4 regions of the Pseudomonas sp. NPDC086251 genome follow, and region 1 is predicted to be linked to each of the others. Evidence: predicted binding sites of a transcription regulator. Region 1 holds the regulator's gene; each other region holds the start of a gene.
What was found. The regulator FliA, encoded in region 1, starts transcription of late flagellar genes. The targets are predictions, from matches to a motif close to CTAAAGTTTNNNNNNNNNNNGCCGNTAA.
Positions count from the first base shown of each region.

Region 1 (4,183 bases):
GAGCCGCTTCATCAGCCGTTTGCGGCTCGGCCAGACGGGCCAGGGCTGCAAGCAATTCAGGCGTGGCAGCCGTGACCGGGCTGCGCTCGCGGACTTCGGCAAACATGCTGTTCACCGCGTCCAGCGCTTCGAGAACCACGTCCATCAGTTCCGAGTCGACGCGTCGCTCACCCTTGCGCAGGATGTCGAACACGTTCTCGGCGATGTGACAGCACTCCACCAGCTCATGGAGCTGGAGGAAGCCGGCGCCCCCTTTTACAGTGTGAAAACCGCGAAAAATTGCATTGAGCAGGTCCGCATCATCCGGTCGGCTTTCAAGCTCGACCAGCTGTTCGGACAGTTGCTCTAGAATCTCGCCGGCCTCAACCAGGAAATCCTGAAGGATCTCTTCATCGGCGCCGAAGCTCATGTATGGGGTGCTCCTAGAATCCAAGGCTGGAAAGCAAATCGTCTACATCGTCCTGACCGGACACAACGTCTTCTCTTTTATCGGCATGAATCTGCGGACCTTCACCCTGAGAGAGATGTTTTTGCGGATCTTTTTCTGCCAGCATCGCTTCACGGTCATGTTCGATGCCCGCAAAGCGGTCCACCTGACTGGCCATAAGCACGAGCTTGAGCAGGTTGCTTTCAACTTCGGTGACCAACTGCGTCACGCGCTTGATTACCTGACCGGTGAGGTCCTGGTAATCCTGGGCGAGCAGGATGTCGTTAAGGTTGCTCGACACCACGCGATTGTCTTCGCTGCTGCGTGTCAGGAAACCGTCGACTCGCCGCGCCAGTTCACGGAACTCTTCAGCTCCGACTTCGCGACGCATGAACCGTCCCCAATCGGTGCTCAAGGCCTGGGCTTCAGTGCTCAGGCTGTTGACCAGCGGCGTGGCGTTTTCCACCAGGTCCATGGTGCGGTTGGCCGCCGCCTCGGTCAGTTTGACCACATACCCCAGGCGCTCGGTGGCGTCCGTGATCTGTGACACTTCCTCGGCTTGCGGCATGTTCGGGTCAATCTGGAAATTGACGATCGCACTGTGCAGCTCGCGAGTGAGCTTTCCCACTTCCTGGTACAGGCCGCGGTCACGGGTCTGGTTGAGCTCATGGATCAGTTGCACAGCGTCGCCGAACTTGCCTTTTTCAAGGCTTTCGACCAGTTCGACGGCGTGTTTTTTCAGGGTCGACTCGAAGTCACCCTGTGAAGATTCGATATGCTCCATAGCTTCCCCGTGGCGCAGTTGCTCAACCGATGCGTTCGAAAATCTTCTCGATTTTTTCTTTCAACGCCTGGGCCGTGAAGGGTTTGACCACATAGCCGTTTACACCGGCCTGGGCCGCTTCGATGATCTGCTCGCGCTTGGCTTCAGCGGTCACCATCAGCACGGGCAAGTGCTTGAGCTTTTCATCGGCGCGCACGTGGCGCAGCAAGTCGATACCGGTCATGCCAGGCATGTTCCAGTCCGTTACCAGAAAGTCGATGCTTCCGCTGTTGAGAACCGGAATGGCGGTTGTGCCATCGTCAGCCTCGACCGTGTTGGTGAACCCAAGGTCACGCAACAGGTTTTTTATGATCCGCCGCATCGTTGAGAAGTCATCAACGATGAGGATTTTCATGTTCTTGTCCAATTCGACCTCCAAGCAGTCTTAAACGCGCCCAGCACCTGGACGCGCCATTTCAATCAATCCGGCAAAGCACTCAATGACTGTCTGGAGCACAACAGATCGAGACCGGCGCAGTTTCAACACCACACCAGCCACGTTCGCAGTGTCCCCACACTGCCTTCAGCGCGCTCGCCACTCCCCCAAACGCCCCCGCAAACGGGCCGCGCACTGGCTGTGTAACTGGCTGACCCGAGATTCGCTGACTCCCAGGACTTCGCCGATTTCCTTGAGGTTCAACTCTTCGTCGTAGTACAGCGCCAACACCAGTCGCTCACGCTCCGGCAAATTGGCAATCGCGTCCGCCAGCGCCGCCTGGAAGCGTTCATCTTCCAGATCGCGTGACGGCTCCGTATGTGCACTCGCGCCATCCTCGTGCAGCCCTTCGTGTTCGCCGTCCTGCAACAGATCGTCGAAACTGAATAACCGGCTGCCCAGGGTGTCGTTCAAAATCCCGTAATAATCGTCGAGACTCAATTGGAGTTCGGCCGCAACTTCGTGATCTTTAGCGTCACGACCGGTTTTAGCTTCAATCGAGCGAATGGCGTCGCTGACCATCCGGGTATTGCGGTGGACCGAACGTGGCGCCCAGTCCCCCTTGCGCACTTCATCGAGCATCGCGCCGCGGATGCGGATGCCCGCGTACGTCTCGAAACTCGCGCCTTTGCTGGCGTCGTATTTGGTCGACACTTCAAGCAGGCCGATCATCCCGGCCTGGATCAGGTCTTCGACCTGGACACTGGCCGGCAGACGCGCCAGCAAGTGGTAGGCAATGCGTTTAACCAGTGGCGCGTAACGCTCGATCAGCTCGTACTGCGCGTCACGTGCCGATTTCTTGTAGAGGTTGTAACCGCTGGCTGTCATAGCACCGGTCCTGCCGTTTGTTGCACGAGGCGCTCGACGAAAAACTCCAGGTGCCCACGCGGGTTGGCCGGCAGTGGCCAGGTATCGACCTTCTGCGCAATCGCCTTGAACGCCAGCGAGCACTTGGAACGCGGGAACGCTTCATACACGGCGCGCTGCTTCTGCACGGCCTTGCGCACGCTTTCGTCGTACGGCACCGCACCGACGTATTGCAAGGCAACGTCGAGGAAGCGATCCGTGACTTTGGTCAACTTGGCAAACAGGTTGCGACCTTCCTGCGGGCTCTGGGCCATGTTGGCCAGGACGCGGAAGCGGTTCATGCCGTAATCGCGGTTCAGCAGTTTGATCAGTGCGTAGGCGTCGGTGATCGACGTCGGTTCGTCACACACCACCAGCAAGACTTCTTGCGCGGCGCGAACGAAACTGACCACCGAATCACCAATGCCCGCCGCGGTGTCGATCACCAATACGTCGAGGTTGTCGCCGATATCGCTGAACGCCTGGATCAGGCCGGCATGTTGAGCCGGGCTCAAATGAACCATGCTCTGGGTACCGGATGCGGCCGGGACGATGCGGATGCCGCCAGGGCCTTGCAACAACACGTCGCGCAGCTCACAGCGGCCTTCGATCACGTCGGCCAGGGTACGTTTGGGTGTCAGTCCCAGCAGAACGTCGACGTTCGCCAGCCCCAGATCGGCGTCCAGCAGCATCACGCGCCGGCCGAGCTCCGCTAGAGCCAGGGACAAGTTCACTGACACGTTAGTCTTCCCGACGCCACCTTTGCCGCCGGTCACCGCGATCACCTGTACGGGATGCATGCTGCCCATGAATTTCTTTACCTTGTCTTACTTAGACGGAGGCCACATTACTGGCTGCGCGTTCACAAACGGAACAATGCATGGCAGACCATCGATGTAGGTACAAAAACTGTTCATTAATACCTCAGCCAACCTGCTTGGTCGGGCTGTGGTAAATATCAGCGAACATGTCAGCCATGGCTTCTTCGCTGGGTTCTTCTTGCATTTGCACGCTTACGGCGCGACTGACCAACTGATGACGACGCGGCAGATGCAAATCATCCGGAATCCGCGGGCCATCGGTCAGGTAGGCCACCGGCAATTCATGACTGATGGCCAGGCTCAACACCTCGCCCAGACTTGCCGTTTCATCCAGTTTAGTCAGGATGCAGCCAGCAAGCCCGCAGCGTTTGTAACTGTGATAAGCGGCGGTTAGAACCTGTTTCTGGCTGGTGGTTGCCAAAACCAGATAATTTTTCGATTTGATGCCACGACCGGCCAGGCTTTCGAGCTGCATCCGCAGTGCCGGATCGCTGGCCTGGAGGCCCGCGGTATCGATCAGCACCACGCGTTTGCGCAGCAAGGGTTCCAGCGCCTGCACCAGGGACTGGCCCGGGTCGACGTGGGTCACAGAGACGTTGAGGATGCGCCCCAGGGTCTTGAGTTGTTCCTGGGCGCCAATGCGATAGCTGTCCATGCTCACCAGCGCGATGTTCTGCGCGCCGTACTTGAGCACGTAACGGGCCGCGAGCTTGGCCAGCGTGGTGGTCTTGCCCATGCCGGCAGGGCCGACCATGGCGATCACACCGCCCTCTTCCAGCGGCTCGACTTCCGGGGTGGCGATCATCCGTGCCAGGTGCGCCAACAGCATC
Region 1 is NZ_JBIVBY010000014.1:116,437-120,619, reverse strand. Features, by position in the region: gene ACIPL2_RS18260 (chemotaxis protein CheA) at 1-409, opposite strand, end outside; gene ACIPL2_RS18255 (protein phosphatase CheZ) at 423-1,211, opposite strand; gene ACIPL2_RS18250 (chemotaxis response regulator CheY) at 1,234-1,605, opposite strand; gene fliA (RNA polymerase sigma factor FliA) at 1,774-2,514, opposite strand; gene fleN (flagellar synthesis regulator FleN) at 2,511-3,341, opposite strand; gene flhF (flagellar biosynthesis protein FlhF) at 3,457-4,183, opposite strand, start outside.

Region 2 (4,183 bases), on a different contig from region 1:
GCCAAGGCAATGCTTTGCAGGTTGCTGCTGAGCAGGGTCGCGGTGCTGCTTTGTTCCTGGGTCGCCGTCGTGATCGCTGCAAATTGCTGGCCGGCCGAGCGGCTCTGCTCATCGATCCGCGCCAACGCCGTGGCGACGTTGGCGTTGCGCGACAGGCCTTCCTGCATCAGCACATTGCCCTGTTCCATGGTGCTGATAGCGTTGCCGGTTTCCTGCTGGATGCTCTGGATCATCCCGGAAATTTCGTCCGTCGCCTGACGAGTGCGTGAAGCAAGGTTGCGAACTTCATCGGCAACCACCGCGAACCCACGCCCCTGCTCGCCAGCCCGGGCGGCTTCGATGGCAGCGTTGAGCGCCAGCAAATTGGTCTGCTCGGCAATCGAGGTAATCACCCCGACGATGCCGCCGATTTCCTGTGAGCGCTGCCCCAAGGTATTGATCACGGTGGCGGTGCTGTTCAGCGCGCCGGCAATTTGTTCCAGGGACGAGGACGCTTCGTCCATCGATGTACGACCGATCTGGGTTTGCTGTGCGTTTTCCTGAGCGAGTCGCTGGGTGCTGCCCATGTTGTCGGCAATGTTCAACGAGGTGGCGCTGAATTCTTCCACGGCGCCGGCCATGCTGGTGATCTCGCCGGACTGCTGCTCCATCCCTTCATAGGCGCCACCGGACAGGCCGGACAACGCCTGGGCACGGCTGTTGACCTCTTGCGAGGCCTTGCGAATGTGTTCGACCATGGTCGACAAGGCTTGGCTCATCTGGTTGAAGGCGCGGGCCAGTTGACCGATCTCGTCGTTGCTCGACACGTTCAACCGCACGCTCAAATCACCGGCGCCCAAGGCTTCGGCCTGACGCACCAGATCACCCAGCGGCGCGAGTTTGCTGCGCAGCAGCCAGACCGCCGACCCCACGGCGATCAACATCGCCAGCAGACTGCCGATCGCCAACTGGATGCCGACGCTCCAGGTCACGGCGCTAATTTCGGTTTTCGGCATGCTTGCCACCACCGACCACGGTCCGCCTTCGAAGGGCACAGCAATGCTGTAGAAGTCTTCGGACGTGTCGCTCCAGAACTCACCTTTGCCCGGCGTCTTCGCCAGACTATTGATCGCCGGGACGGCCCGATCCAGTGCTTGCACGCCGGCGATCGGCACCAACCATTTGTTCTGCTCATCAAGCAACGCCAGAGAACCGGTCTGGCCGATGCGGAAGCGTTTGAGGTTGGCGAATTGCGCGTTCTGCGCGTCGGTGTAATCGAATCCTACGTACAGCACGGCAATGACCTTACCGCTGCTGTCGCGTACGGGAGTGTATTGCGACATGTAGAAGCGTTCGAAAAGCAAGGATCGACCCACGTAGCTCTGCCCCGCCATCAACCGGGCGTAAGCCGGGTTCGCGTGGTCGAGCAGAGTGCCAATGGCACGGTTGCCGTCCTGCTTGCTGACATTTGTGCTAACTCGAACAAAGTCTTCGCCGCTGCGCACGAACACCGTGGCGACACCCGCCGTCATTTGCTTGAACTCGTCGACTTCCTTGAAGTTGTTGTTCAGCACTTCGCTGCCCAAGTGCAGACCCGGCGTCTGGGCGCCGGCCACGACCACCGGTTCGTCCGGATGCACGCTCAGCCCCGCGCTAAAACGTTTCTCGAACAGGCCGGCCAGGCGCTGGGTGCTTTCACGCAGCGTGCCGTGAAAGGTGCTCAATTGATCGGCCAGCAAGCGGGCCTCGCTGGCCAGGTGCTCCTCGCGGGTGGCGAGGTTGGCCGTGTCCAGCGAGCGCAGGGCGAACACGGTGCTGCCGCTGATGACAATCGCCAGTATCACGGCAAGTGCAAAACCAAGCTGTGAGGCGATCCGGGCACGAGGTTGAGTCATGACAGCTCCTGGCCGAGTGGCCGGATCATCCTGATCCAGACGCACACTCAGCAAAATTTCCAATGATGGGGAATACGTCGAACCTGCACGAAGGTTCCATGTGCAGATTTTCGGCGGCAAACCTGAATACTTGAGTCGTTCACCGGGATATAGCTCAAGGCCACTGTTGCGGCGGCTCTATCGATTCAGCTCAAGTGCTCGACGTTCGGCAACTCCATTGCCCGGACTTCGCCCTGCAGGAAATCGCTGAGCCGACGCATACGCTCGCCACCGGGGCGGGTTTTCGGCCAGACCAGGTAATATTTTTCACCACTGGCGACAGCCGTCGGCCACGGCAGACTCAAACGTCCCTGCGCCACATCTTCCGCCACCATCAGCAGATCACCCATCGACACGCCGTACCCTCGGGCGGCGGCGATCATGCCCAGTTCCAGCGTGTCGAACACCTGCCCGCCCTTGAGCGACACCTGATCAGCCAGGTCCATGCGCTCCAGCCAATTGCGCCAGTCACGACGGTCCGGTGCCGGGTGCAGCAGCTCAGTGCTGGCCAGGCGTGCAACGTCCCACGGCTGGTCGTCCAGCAGATTGGGCGCGCCCACTGGAATCAATTCTTCCGGGAACAACAATGTCGCCTCCCAGTCCAGTGGGAAATTTCCGTTGCTGAGGATGACGGCGCAGTCGAAGGGTTCGTGGTTGAAGTCCACCGAATCAATGTCCATCCACGCACTGGTCAACTGCACCTCGTTACCCGGCTGCAGATGGCGGAAGCGACTGAGCCGCGCCAGCAACCAGCGCATGGTCAGGGTCGACGGTGCCTTCATGCGCAGGATGTCATCTTCGGCACGCAGGGTATTGCAGGCCCGTTCCAGTGCGGTGAAGCCTTCGCGAATGCCGGGCAGGATCAGCCGCGCCGACTCGGTCAGTTGCAGGTTGCGCCCACTGCGGTGAAAAAGCCGACAGGCGAAATGCTCTTCAAGCGTACGAATGTGCCGACTGACCGCGCTTTGGGTGATCGACAATTCTTCGGCGGCGCGAGTGAATGAGCTATGCCGCGCCGCCGCTTCGAATGCGCGAAGGGCATACAAGGGAGGGAGACGACGAGACATTCGGAAAGCTCCTATAGCGGGATTCCCACAAACTATCAGAAACTCACCAGCATGAGTTTTAATCATGCAACCCATCCTTTTTATCCCTTTGTGCAAACCCTCCAGAGCGCCGAGAATCGACCCTTCCAGATCTCTTTGGACTTTCCTTCTTCTCTAAAAAAGCCGAGCGTGATGATCATGAAGCATCCAGCGCGTATTGAACTCTGGGCCATCTTGCGGCTGGCGGGGCCGTTGATTGCCTCGCAGTTGGCGCACATGCTGATGGTCCTCACCGACACCTTGATGATGGCGCGCCTGAGTCCCGAAGCCCTGGCGGGTGGCGGACTGGGTGCGGCGACCTACTCGTTCGTGTCGATTTTCTGCATCGGCGTAATCGCGGCGGTCGGCACCCTGGTGGCGATCCGTCAGGGCGCCGGCGACATCGTCGGTGCCGCGCGGCTGACCCAGGCCGGATTGTGGCTGGCGTGGTTGATGGCGCTGGTGGCCGGGCTGCTGCTGTGGAACCTCAAACCGGTGTTGCTGTTGTTCGGGCAGACCGAAACCAACGTTCAGGCGGCCGGGCAGTTCCTGCTGATCCTGCCGTTCGCCCTGCCGGGCTACCTGAGCTTCATGGCCCTGCGCGGTTTCACCAGCGCCATCGGCCGGGCGACGCCGGTGATGATGATCAGCCTCGGCGGCACCGTGGCCAACTTCCTGCTCAACTATGCGTTGATCACCGGCATGTTCGGCTTGCCGAAAATGGGTCTGGTGGGCATTGGCCTGGTGACCGCGATTGTTGCCAACCTGATGGCCGTGGCGCTGGCACTGCACATTCGTCGGCATCCTGCCTACGACGCTTATCCATTGCGCCAGGGCCTGTCGCGGCCCAACCGTCAGTACTTGAAAGAACTGTGGCGCCTGGGCCTGCCCATCGGTGGCACCTATGCGGTGGAAGTCGGGTTGTTTGCCTTCGCCGCGCTGTGCATGGGCACCATGGGCAGCACGCAACTGGGTGCCCACCAGATTGCCCTGCAAATCGTCTCGGTGGCGTTCATGGTCCCGGCGGGCATTTCCTATGCGATCACCATGCGCATCGGCCAGCACTATGGTGCCGGGCAATTGCTCGATGCGCGGCTGGCCGGCCGGGTCGGTATCGCCTTCGGCGCGGCGGCGATGCTCGGCTTTGCGATGGTCTTCTGGCTGCTGCCGAACCAGTTGATCGGT
Region 2 is NZ_JBIVBY010000007.1:91,694-95,876, reverse strand. Features, by position in the region: gene ACIPL2_RS10825 (methyl-accepting chemotaxis protein) at 1-1,874, opposite strand, end outside; gene ACIPL2_RS10820 (LysR substrate-binding domain-containing protein) at 2,060-2,980, opposite strand; gene ACIPL2_RS10815 (NorM family multidrug efflux MATE transporter) at 3,158-4,183, shown strand, end outside.
Region 2: ACIPL2_RS10825 (methyl-accepting chemotaxis protein) is a predicted target of FliA. The motif match lies at 1,982-2,009, and genes of this name have one in related genera.

Region 3 (4,183 bases), on a different contig from region 1:
GGACAGCGCCTGGATGACCGACATGGCTGAACGCCTCGCCGCACAGGGCATCAACGTGCTGCGCTTCGAATTTCCCTACATGGCACAACGGCGCATCGATGGGGGCAAACGTCCACCGAACCCGGCGCCGAAACTGCTGGAATGCTGGCGTGAGGTGTATGCCGTGGTGCGACGCCATGTCGCTGGGCGCCTGGCGATTGGTGGCAAGTCCATGGGCGGGCGGATGGCCAGTCTTTTGGCCGATGAACTGCAAGCCGATGCGTTGGTGTGCCTCGGGTATCCGTTTTATGCCGTGGGGAAACCGGAGAAGCCTCGGGTCGAGCATTTGGCCGGGTTGAAGACGCGGACGTTGATTGTGCAGGGCGAGCGGGATGCGCTGGGCAATCGTGAGGCCGTTGAAGGCTATGCCTTGTCACCGAGCATCGAGGTGTTCTGGCTCGTGGCGGGGGATCATGATTTGAAGCCGTTGAAGGCTTCCGGGTTTACGCATGAGCAGCATTTGGCTTCGGCGGCGAGCAAGGTTGCTGCATTTCTTCAGTGAGATTTACAGTGCCGATCAGGGCCTCTTCGCGGGCAAGCCTCGCTCCTACAGGTTATCGGCGTGCGCATAACCTGTAGGAGCGAGGCTTGCCCGCGAAGGCGGTCTGCCAGGCAATAAAAAACCCGGAAGCTTTCACTGTCCGGGTTTTCACTTTGACCAACGGGTATCAGCGGTTAAACCGCTCCACCAACGAATACTGAGTATTCGCCGTCTTGGTCAGTTCTTCACTCAACAGCGCCGAGTGTTGTGCCTGTTCCGAGGTCTGGTCAGCCAGTTGCGAAATATTGCTGATGTTGCGGCTGATTTCTTCGGCCACGGCGCTTTGCTCTTCGGTCGCCGCAGCGATCTGGGTGGTCATGTCGGTGATGTTGGCCACCGCTTCGCTGATCCCCACCAGTGCCTGGTCCGCTTCCAGTACCCGCGCCACACCTTCTTCGGCCTGGCGATGCCCGGCTTCCATGGTTTGCACCGCGGTGCTGGCGGTTTGCTGGAGCTTGGCGATCAGCGCGTGAATCTGCCCGGTGGATTCGCTGGTGCGTTGCGCCAGTTGCCGGACTTCGTCAGCCACCACTGCAAAGCCACGACCCATTTCACCGGCACGAGCCGCTTCGATGGCCGCGTTCAACGCCAGCAGGTTGGTCTGGTCGGCGATGCCTTTGATCACATCGACCACGCCGCCGATTTCGTCGCTGTCCTTGGCCAGTTGCGTCACAGTCAGACCGGTTTCACCGACCACCACCGACAAGCGCTGGATGGCTTCGCGGGTTTCCCCGGCAATGTCGCGGCCGCGACCGGTCAGGCGATTGGCTTCCTGAGTGGCGTCGGCGGTGCGCTGCACGTGGCTGGCGACTTCCTGGGTGGTGGCGGCCATTTGATTGACGGCGGTGGCCACTTGTTCAGTCTCGACGCGCTGACGTTCCAGGCCGCTGGAGCTCTTGTGGGTCAGGGTGTCGGATTGTTTCGCCTGGTCGCTCAGGTGCTCGGCAGTGTCTTGCAGCCGGGTCAGGCAGGTTTTCAGGCGCGCTTCCTGGCTGAGAATCGACATCTCCAGGCGCGCCTGAGCGCCACGGCTGTCGGTGTACATCTGCGCGATCAGCGGGTCGGAGGTGGTTTGCCCAGCCAGCACCAGCAAGCGCTTGAGGCCGCGCTGTTGCCAGCTCAAACCCATCAGGCCCAACGGCACCGAGAGCCCGGCCGCCAAAGCGAAGCCCCATTGGGATGTCAGCGTGGCACCGATCATGAAGCTCAGTTGGCTGACCAGAATGAACGGCAGCCAATCCTGCAGCACCGGCAGCCATTTGTCTGATGAAGGAATCGCCGACTTGCCCTGATTGATGCGTTGGTAAAGCGCTTCGGCACGGCGGATCTGCTCGGCAGTGGGTTTGACCCGCACCGATTCGTAGCCGATGACCTGATTGCCATCGAAAACCGGCGTGACGTAGGCGTTGACCCAATAGTGGTCACCGCTCTTGCAGCGATTCTTGACGATACCCATCCACGGCAAGCCTTGCTTCAGCGTGCCCCACATGTGCGCGAACACAGCCGCCGGGACGTCAGGGTGACGGACCAGGTTATGCGGCGCACGGATCAGTTCCTCTCGCGAGTAGCCACTGATTTCGACGAACGCGTCGTTGCAGTAGGTGATCACGCCCTTGGCATCGGTGGTGGAAATCAACCGTTGCTGAGCCGGGAAGGTCCGTTCGCGTTGTGTGATGGGCTGGTTATTACGCATGGCTTGTTCATTCCGCAAGGCTTTGACTGGTTGTCGGCGGTGTCAGCCATTTATTGAGATTATTTTTTCGAAAATCAGCGGCGCGTCGCAAAACGACCCTTGCGTCAGCTCGCGAGCATCGGATAAGTGAACAGGCCGAAGTGCAGCAGGTTCAAGCCTAAATGCGTGGCGATGGCCGCGCTGATGAAAAACCAGAGCGAATACCAGCCAAATTTAAGGCTGCAGGGTTCCCCTGCAACATAGAATCTCCCACAGTTGATTGGTGGTGTTCAGGGAATTGCTGTCCGACACATAACCTGTGGGAGCGGGCTTGCTCGCGAAGGGGCAATCACATCCAACATTGATGCTGAATGTGCCGACGTCTTCGCGGGCAAGCCTCGCTCCTACAGTGGCTTTGTGGTGTGCAGGGTGTTTTTGTTCGTTGCAGGGCACAAACAAAAACACCGCCCGAAGGCGGTGTCTGTGTCAGCCAGCGATTTATGAAGCAATCAACTGTCGCAACACGTAGTGCAAAATCCCTCCCGACTTGAAGTACTCGACCTCATTGAGCGTATCGATCCGGCACAGCACCTCGACTTTCTCGCGGCTGCCATCGGCGCGGGTGATGACCAGTGTCAGGTTCATCCGCGGCGTCAGTTCGACGCCGGTCAGGCCGAGGATGTCGAGGGTTTCCTTGCCGGTCAGGTTCAGGCTCTTGCGGTTCTGATCCAGTTTGAACTGCAACGGCAACACGCCCATGCCCACCAGATTGGAGCGGTGAATGCGCTCGAAGCTTTCGGCGATGACGGCTTTGACGCCGAGCAGATTGGTGCCTTTGGCCGCCCAGTCGCGGCTCGATCCGGTGCCGTATTCTTGCCCGGCAATCACCACCAATGGCGTGCCCGACGCTTGATAACGCATCGCCGCGTCATAGATCGGCAGCTTCTCGCCGGTCGGGATGTAGATCGTATTGCCACCTTCTTCGCCGCCGAGCATCTCGTTGCGAATGCGGATGTTGGCGAACGTGCCGCGCATCATCACTTCGTGGTTGCCGCGACGCGAGCCATAAGAGTTGAAGTCGCGCGGCTCCACGCCTTTCTCGCGCAGGTAATGACCGGCCGGGCTGTCAGCCTTGATGTTGCCGGCCGGGGAGATGTGGTCGGTGGTCACCGAGTCGCCCAGCAGCGCGAGGACTCGGGCGCCCGCGACATCCTTGACCACCGGTGGCGGCCCGCCAATGTCGTCGAAGAACGGCGGATGCTGGATGTAAGTCGAATCGTCCTGCCAGACATACGTCGCCGCTTGCGGCACTTCAATCGCCTGCCATTGCTCGTCGCCGGCAAACACCTCGGCGTATTCCTTGTGGAACATCGCGGTGTTGACCTGGTTGACCGCATCGGCAATTTCCTTGGTGCTCGGCCAGATGTCCCGCAGATACACCAGGTTGCCCTCCTTGTCGGTGCCCAACGGCTCGCTGCTGATGTCGATGCGCACCGTGCCGGCCAACGCGTAAGCGACGACCAGCGGCGGGGACGCCAGCCAGTTGGTTTTCACCAGCGGGTGCACGCGACCTTCGAAGTTGCGGTTGCCCGACAGCACCGAGGCGACGGTCAGGTCGGCCGCGACAATGGCTTTTTCGATGGGCTCCGGCAGTGGCCCGGAGTTGCCGATGCACGTGGTGCAGCCGTAGCCGACCAGGGCAAAACCCAGCTGATCGAGGTACTGGGTCAGGCCCGCAGCCTTGTAGTAGTCGGTGACCACCTTGGAACCTGGGGCCAGCGAACTCTTGACCCACGGCTTGCGCTTGAGGCCTTTCTCCACGGCTTTCTTCGCCACCAGACCCGCCGCCATCATCACGCTCGGGTTGGAGGTGTTGGTGCAGGAAGTGATCGCGGCAATCACCACCGCGCCGTTTTTCAGCCGATAGGTCT
Region 3 is NZ_JBIVBY010000002.1:195,914-200,096, reverse strand. Features, by position in the region: gene ACIPL2_RS05345 (alpha/beta family hydrolase) at 1-541, shown strand, start outside; gene ACIPL2_RS05340 (methyl-accepting chemotaxis protein) at 708-2,273, opposite strand; gene acnA (aconitate hydratase AcnA) at 2,751-4,183, opposite strand, start outside.
Region 3: ACIPL2_RS05340 (methyl-accepting chemotaxis protein) is a predicted target of FliA. The motif match lies at 2,304-2,331, and genes of this name have one in related genera.

Region 4 (4,183 bases), on a different contig from region 1:
GGTGAGTTTTTCAGCGAGCTGGAGACTTTGCATGTGCAGCTGTTCGAATCGCCAGGACAAAAGCATGACCAGTCTGCCGAAGCGCCGGTGATGGTCGAAGTGCGTGAGGAAATCGTACTGCGGACCGCTGACGAAGGCCCGATTGAAACGGCTTCAATCCGTTTGCCAGCGGACGATGCGGGTTTGCTTCAGGTCGATCAGCTGCGTCCGGGCTGCTGGGTCGAGTTTCAGGAAGACGAGGAAAACACCCTGCGCTGCAAGCTGGCGGCCATCATCGAGGCCACCGGAAAATACATTTTCGTTGACCGCACCGGCATGAAAGTGCTGGAGCGCAGCCGCACCGGGCTGGCCCTGGAATTTCGCCGTGGCGCGGTGCGTATGCTTGACGACACCTTGCTGTTCGACCGGGCCCTGGAGTCGGTGATCGGCAACTTGCAGCGCCTCAATCGCGGCAAGTGATCGCGCCCCGAGGGTCTATCGCGGCATACTGGGCACCACACAGTCGTCGTTGAAGGAACCTGTATGCAGTTGGACCTCGCGAGCGGTTGGTGTCAGGGCGTGTGTGTATGCCCCTCGCCCAACTTCAATGCGCGCCCCATGGGCGAAATTTCCCTGCTGGTGATTCACAACATCAGCCTGCCGCCAGCGCAATTCGCCACCGGCAAGGTGCAGGAGTTTTTCCAGAATCGTCTGGATGTCACGGAGCATCCCTACTTTGAAGGGATCGCTGAGCTGCGGGTATCTGCGCATTTCCTGATTGAGCGTGACGGCACTGTCACTCAGTTTGTCTCTTGTCTTGAGCGCGCCTGGCACGCCGGTGTATCGAGCTTCGAAGGGCGGGAAACCTGTAACGATTTTTCCGTGGGCATCGAGCTTGAAGGCACGGATGATCTGCCGTTCACCGACGCTCAATATGACGCGTTGACGGCCTTGACCCGACAGCTGCAAAGCGCTTTTCCGGCCATCACCGCGCAACGCATCTGCGGGCATAGCGACATTGCACCCGGACGCAAAACCGACCCGGGGCCCGCGTTCGACTGGGCACGCTATCGCGCAGCCCTGGTTAAAGAGGAACAACAATGAGTTTTCTGGTGTTGCTGTTGGCGGTCTGGATCGAGAAGTTCTCGGCCCTGCGTCATCGGGTTCAGCGTGATGGTGGTTGGGTGCGCGAGTTGCACAAACTGGAATCCAGCCCGCGCCTGGCGAAAAGTCCTTGGCTGGTATTGGTGGTGCTGGTGTTGTTGCCGGTAGCGCTGCTGGGTTTGCTGTTGTGGGTGCTGGAGCCGGTGGCCTACGGCCTGCTGGCGTTGCCGGTGCACTTGCTGGTGGTGATTTACAGCCTGGGGCGTGGCGATCTGCTGGCCGGTCTCGGGCCGTTTCGTGATGCCTGGCGCCGGGAAGACCTGCAAGCCGCCGCCCATGTGGCGAAACGCGACGTGGACATCTGCGCCGACAGTGGCGAGCAATTGCTCGAGCGGGTCGAGGGTCACCTGCTGTGGGAGGCTTATCAGAGTTTTTTTGCGGTGATTTTCTGGTACTTCCTGCTCGGCCCGGTCGCCGCGCTGAGCTATCGACTGCTGGCCTTGACTGAAGAACACGGGCAGAACCCGGCCGTAGTCGAGCGCGCTTCGCAGCTGCGTCATGCCTTCGATTGGGTACCGGTGCGTCTGCTGGCGGCGAGTTTTGCCCTGGTGGGTAACTTTGTCGCGGTGGGCCGCGTGATGGTGCACGAGCTGCTGAACTGGAACATCAGCGCCGCGCAGCTGATCGAAAAGGTCGGCCTGGTGGCCGGCGAAATTCCGGCCCCGGTAGTCGGGCCGGATGGCATCAACAACCTCGACCGGATCTGGGAGTTGTTGCTGCGAGCCGCGGTGCTCTGGTATGCCGGGTTCGCCCTGTGGACAGTCCTGATCCGCTAACCCTTCCAACAACCTTCGGTCCATGTAGCAGCTGCCGAAGGCTGGGTTCGACTGCGCAGCAGGCGCTGTGCCAGTCACCGCGGTGTGCCAGTCTCACCGCGTAATCAGGATTTACGACCGCTACGCAGCCGAACGCAGCCTTCGGCAGCTGCTACAGGACCGTGTGTCTGCCGTTAACCTTAAGTTACAAAACCTCCCGCCGATTTACGTTATACAGAGCTGGCGCCGAATAGTGGCTATCTGCTGTCGACCCGCGCCTGCCAAATAAAAATAAGAAATCAAAGGGAGACTTCCAGTGAAGAGCTTGCTCTATCCCGCTGTCGCGCTGATGAACCGCCTGAGCTTTGGTATGAAGTTCAGCCTGATCAGCGTGCTGTTCCTGGTGCCAATGCTGGTGACCAACTTCTATCTGGTGCGCGATTCCTATCGTGAATTCCACGGCACTCGGGTCGAGCTGCAAAGCCTTGATCTGCTGGGCAGCAGCTTGACGTTGCGGCGTGATCTGGAAACCCTGAACAACCTGGTGCAGATCAACGTCAGCCTCGGCCAGTCAGGCAAGGCCGGCAATGTCGAGTCGCAGATCAACACCCTGGGGCAGAGCGTATTGAGCCGTTTGCAAGGGTTGACGGCGATGACCACCGACCCCGAACAAATCGCGGTTTTCGATACCAAGCGCGATGAAATGATCGCCGCGTTCAAGGCCCAGCAAGCGGAAAGCTCCCTGCAAAGCAAAAGCGGGATGAGCGCCAAGTTGCTCGGCAACGCGCAGATTTTCAGCCAGATCATCGCCAGTCAGGCCGGCCTGAGCCGCGACACGCAGAGCGACATGCGCCAGCTGAGCGAACTCATCACCAACGTCACGCCCCCCGTGACCCAATTGCTGGGCGAGGGCCGGGCGATGGGCTCGTTTTCGCTGGGGCAAGGGTTTCTCAATTCGGCGTCAAGTACCCGTTTCGATGAGCTGCTGGCGCAGATCGAAAAGCTCCAGGCCGAGTATGGGCTGAAGTTGCAGGATGCCCTGGGCTCCAGCAAAGCCGCGAAAGAGGCCCTGGCGACCCAGGCTGAAAGCAGCAAGGCGTCGTTGAAAAAGGCCAGTGAGCTGTTCGAAGAGCAAGTGGTAATGGCGGACACGCTCGATACGCCGTGGCAGGGCTTTTACGATCAGGTCACGGGCCTGATGGACCAGACCTACCAACTCAATGAAGCGACCCTGAAGTTTCTCGGCAGCCAGTTGCAGCAACGCCTGGAGCAGAACCGCACGCACATGGTCTTGCAAGCCGTGGCGCTGTCGGTGGTGTTTGTGTTGATCTTTTATCTCTACGGCGGTTTCTATGCCTCGACCCGCACCACCCTCAAGCGGCTCGGCGCGATGATGGACAAGGTGGCAGCCGGCGACATGACCGTGACCTTCAGTGCCAACAGCCGCGATGAACTGGGCGAGTTGGGCGAGGTGTTTAACGGCACTGTGAAGAAAATCCATGACCTGATCGAACGGGTAGGGCAGACGGTGGGCGAAGTCGAGCGGCAGGCCGGTCAGGTCGAAAATGTATCTGCCCGCAGCAACCAGGCCGTGGCGGGGCAGCGCTCGCAGATCGAGCAAGTCGCCACGGCGATGAACCAGATGTCGGCCACCTCGCTGGAAGTGGCGCGCAGTGCCGCCGCCGCAGTCAGCAGCGCCCACAGCGTCAACGACGAGACCATCAGCGGTCGCGGCCTGGTGCAATCCCAGCAGGGCAGCATCGCCGCGCTGGCCACTGAAATCGATCAATCGGTGCTGGTGATCAACCAACTGGCCAACGACAGCCAATCGATCAGCCGCGTGCTCGAAGTGATCAAGAGCATCGCCGAACAAACCAACCTGTTGGCCCTGAACGCGGCCATCGAAGCCGCGCGGGCCGGTGAGCAGGGCCGTGGTTTTGCGGTGGTGGCGGATGAAGTCCGGACCCTGGCCAAGCGCACCCAGCAATCGACCGAAGAAATCGAGCAGATGATCGCCAAGCTGCACAGCGGTGTCGGCGCGGCGGTGAAGGCCATGGGCACCAGTCACCAGATGGCCAACGGCACGGTGGGGCAGTCGGAAAAGGTCCAGCAAGCGTTGGAAAACATCCTCGGCGCGGTCGGCATGATCGTCGATCAAAACCAGCAGATCGCCGCGGCGGTGGAACAGCAGACGGCCGTGGCGCACGACATCGACCAGAACATCGTCGAGATCAACCGCGCCGGTGAGCGCACCGCCGAGGGCGCGCATCAGACCGAAGACGCCA
Region 4 is NZ_JBIVBY010000038.1:58,373-62,555, reverse strand. Features, by position in the region: gene ACIPL2_RS30325 (DUF1631 domain-containing protein) at 1-459, shown strand, start outside; gene ampD (1,6-anhydro-N-acetylmuramyl-L-alanine amidase AmpD) at 523-1,083, shown strand; gene ampE (regulatory signaling modulator protein AmpE) at 1,080-1,919, shown strand; gene ACIPL2_RS30310 (methyl-accepting chemotaxis protein) at 2,215-4,183, shown strand, end outside.
Region 4: ACIPL2_RS30310 (methyl-accepting chemotaxis protein) is a predicted target of FliA. The motif match lies at 2,098-2,125, and genes of this name have one in related genera.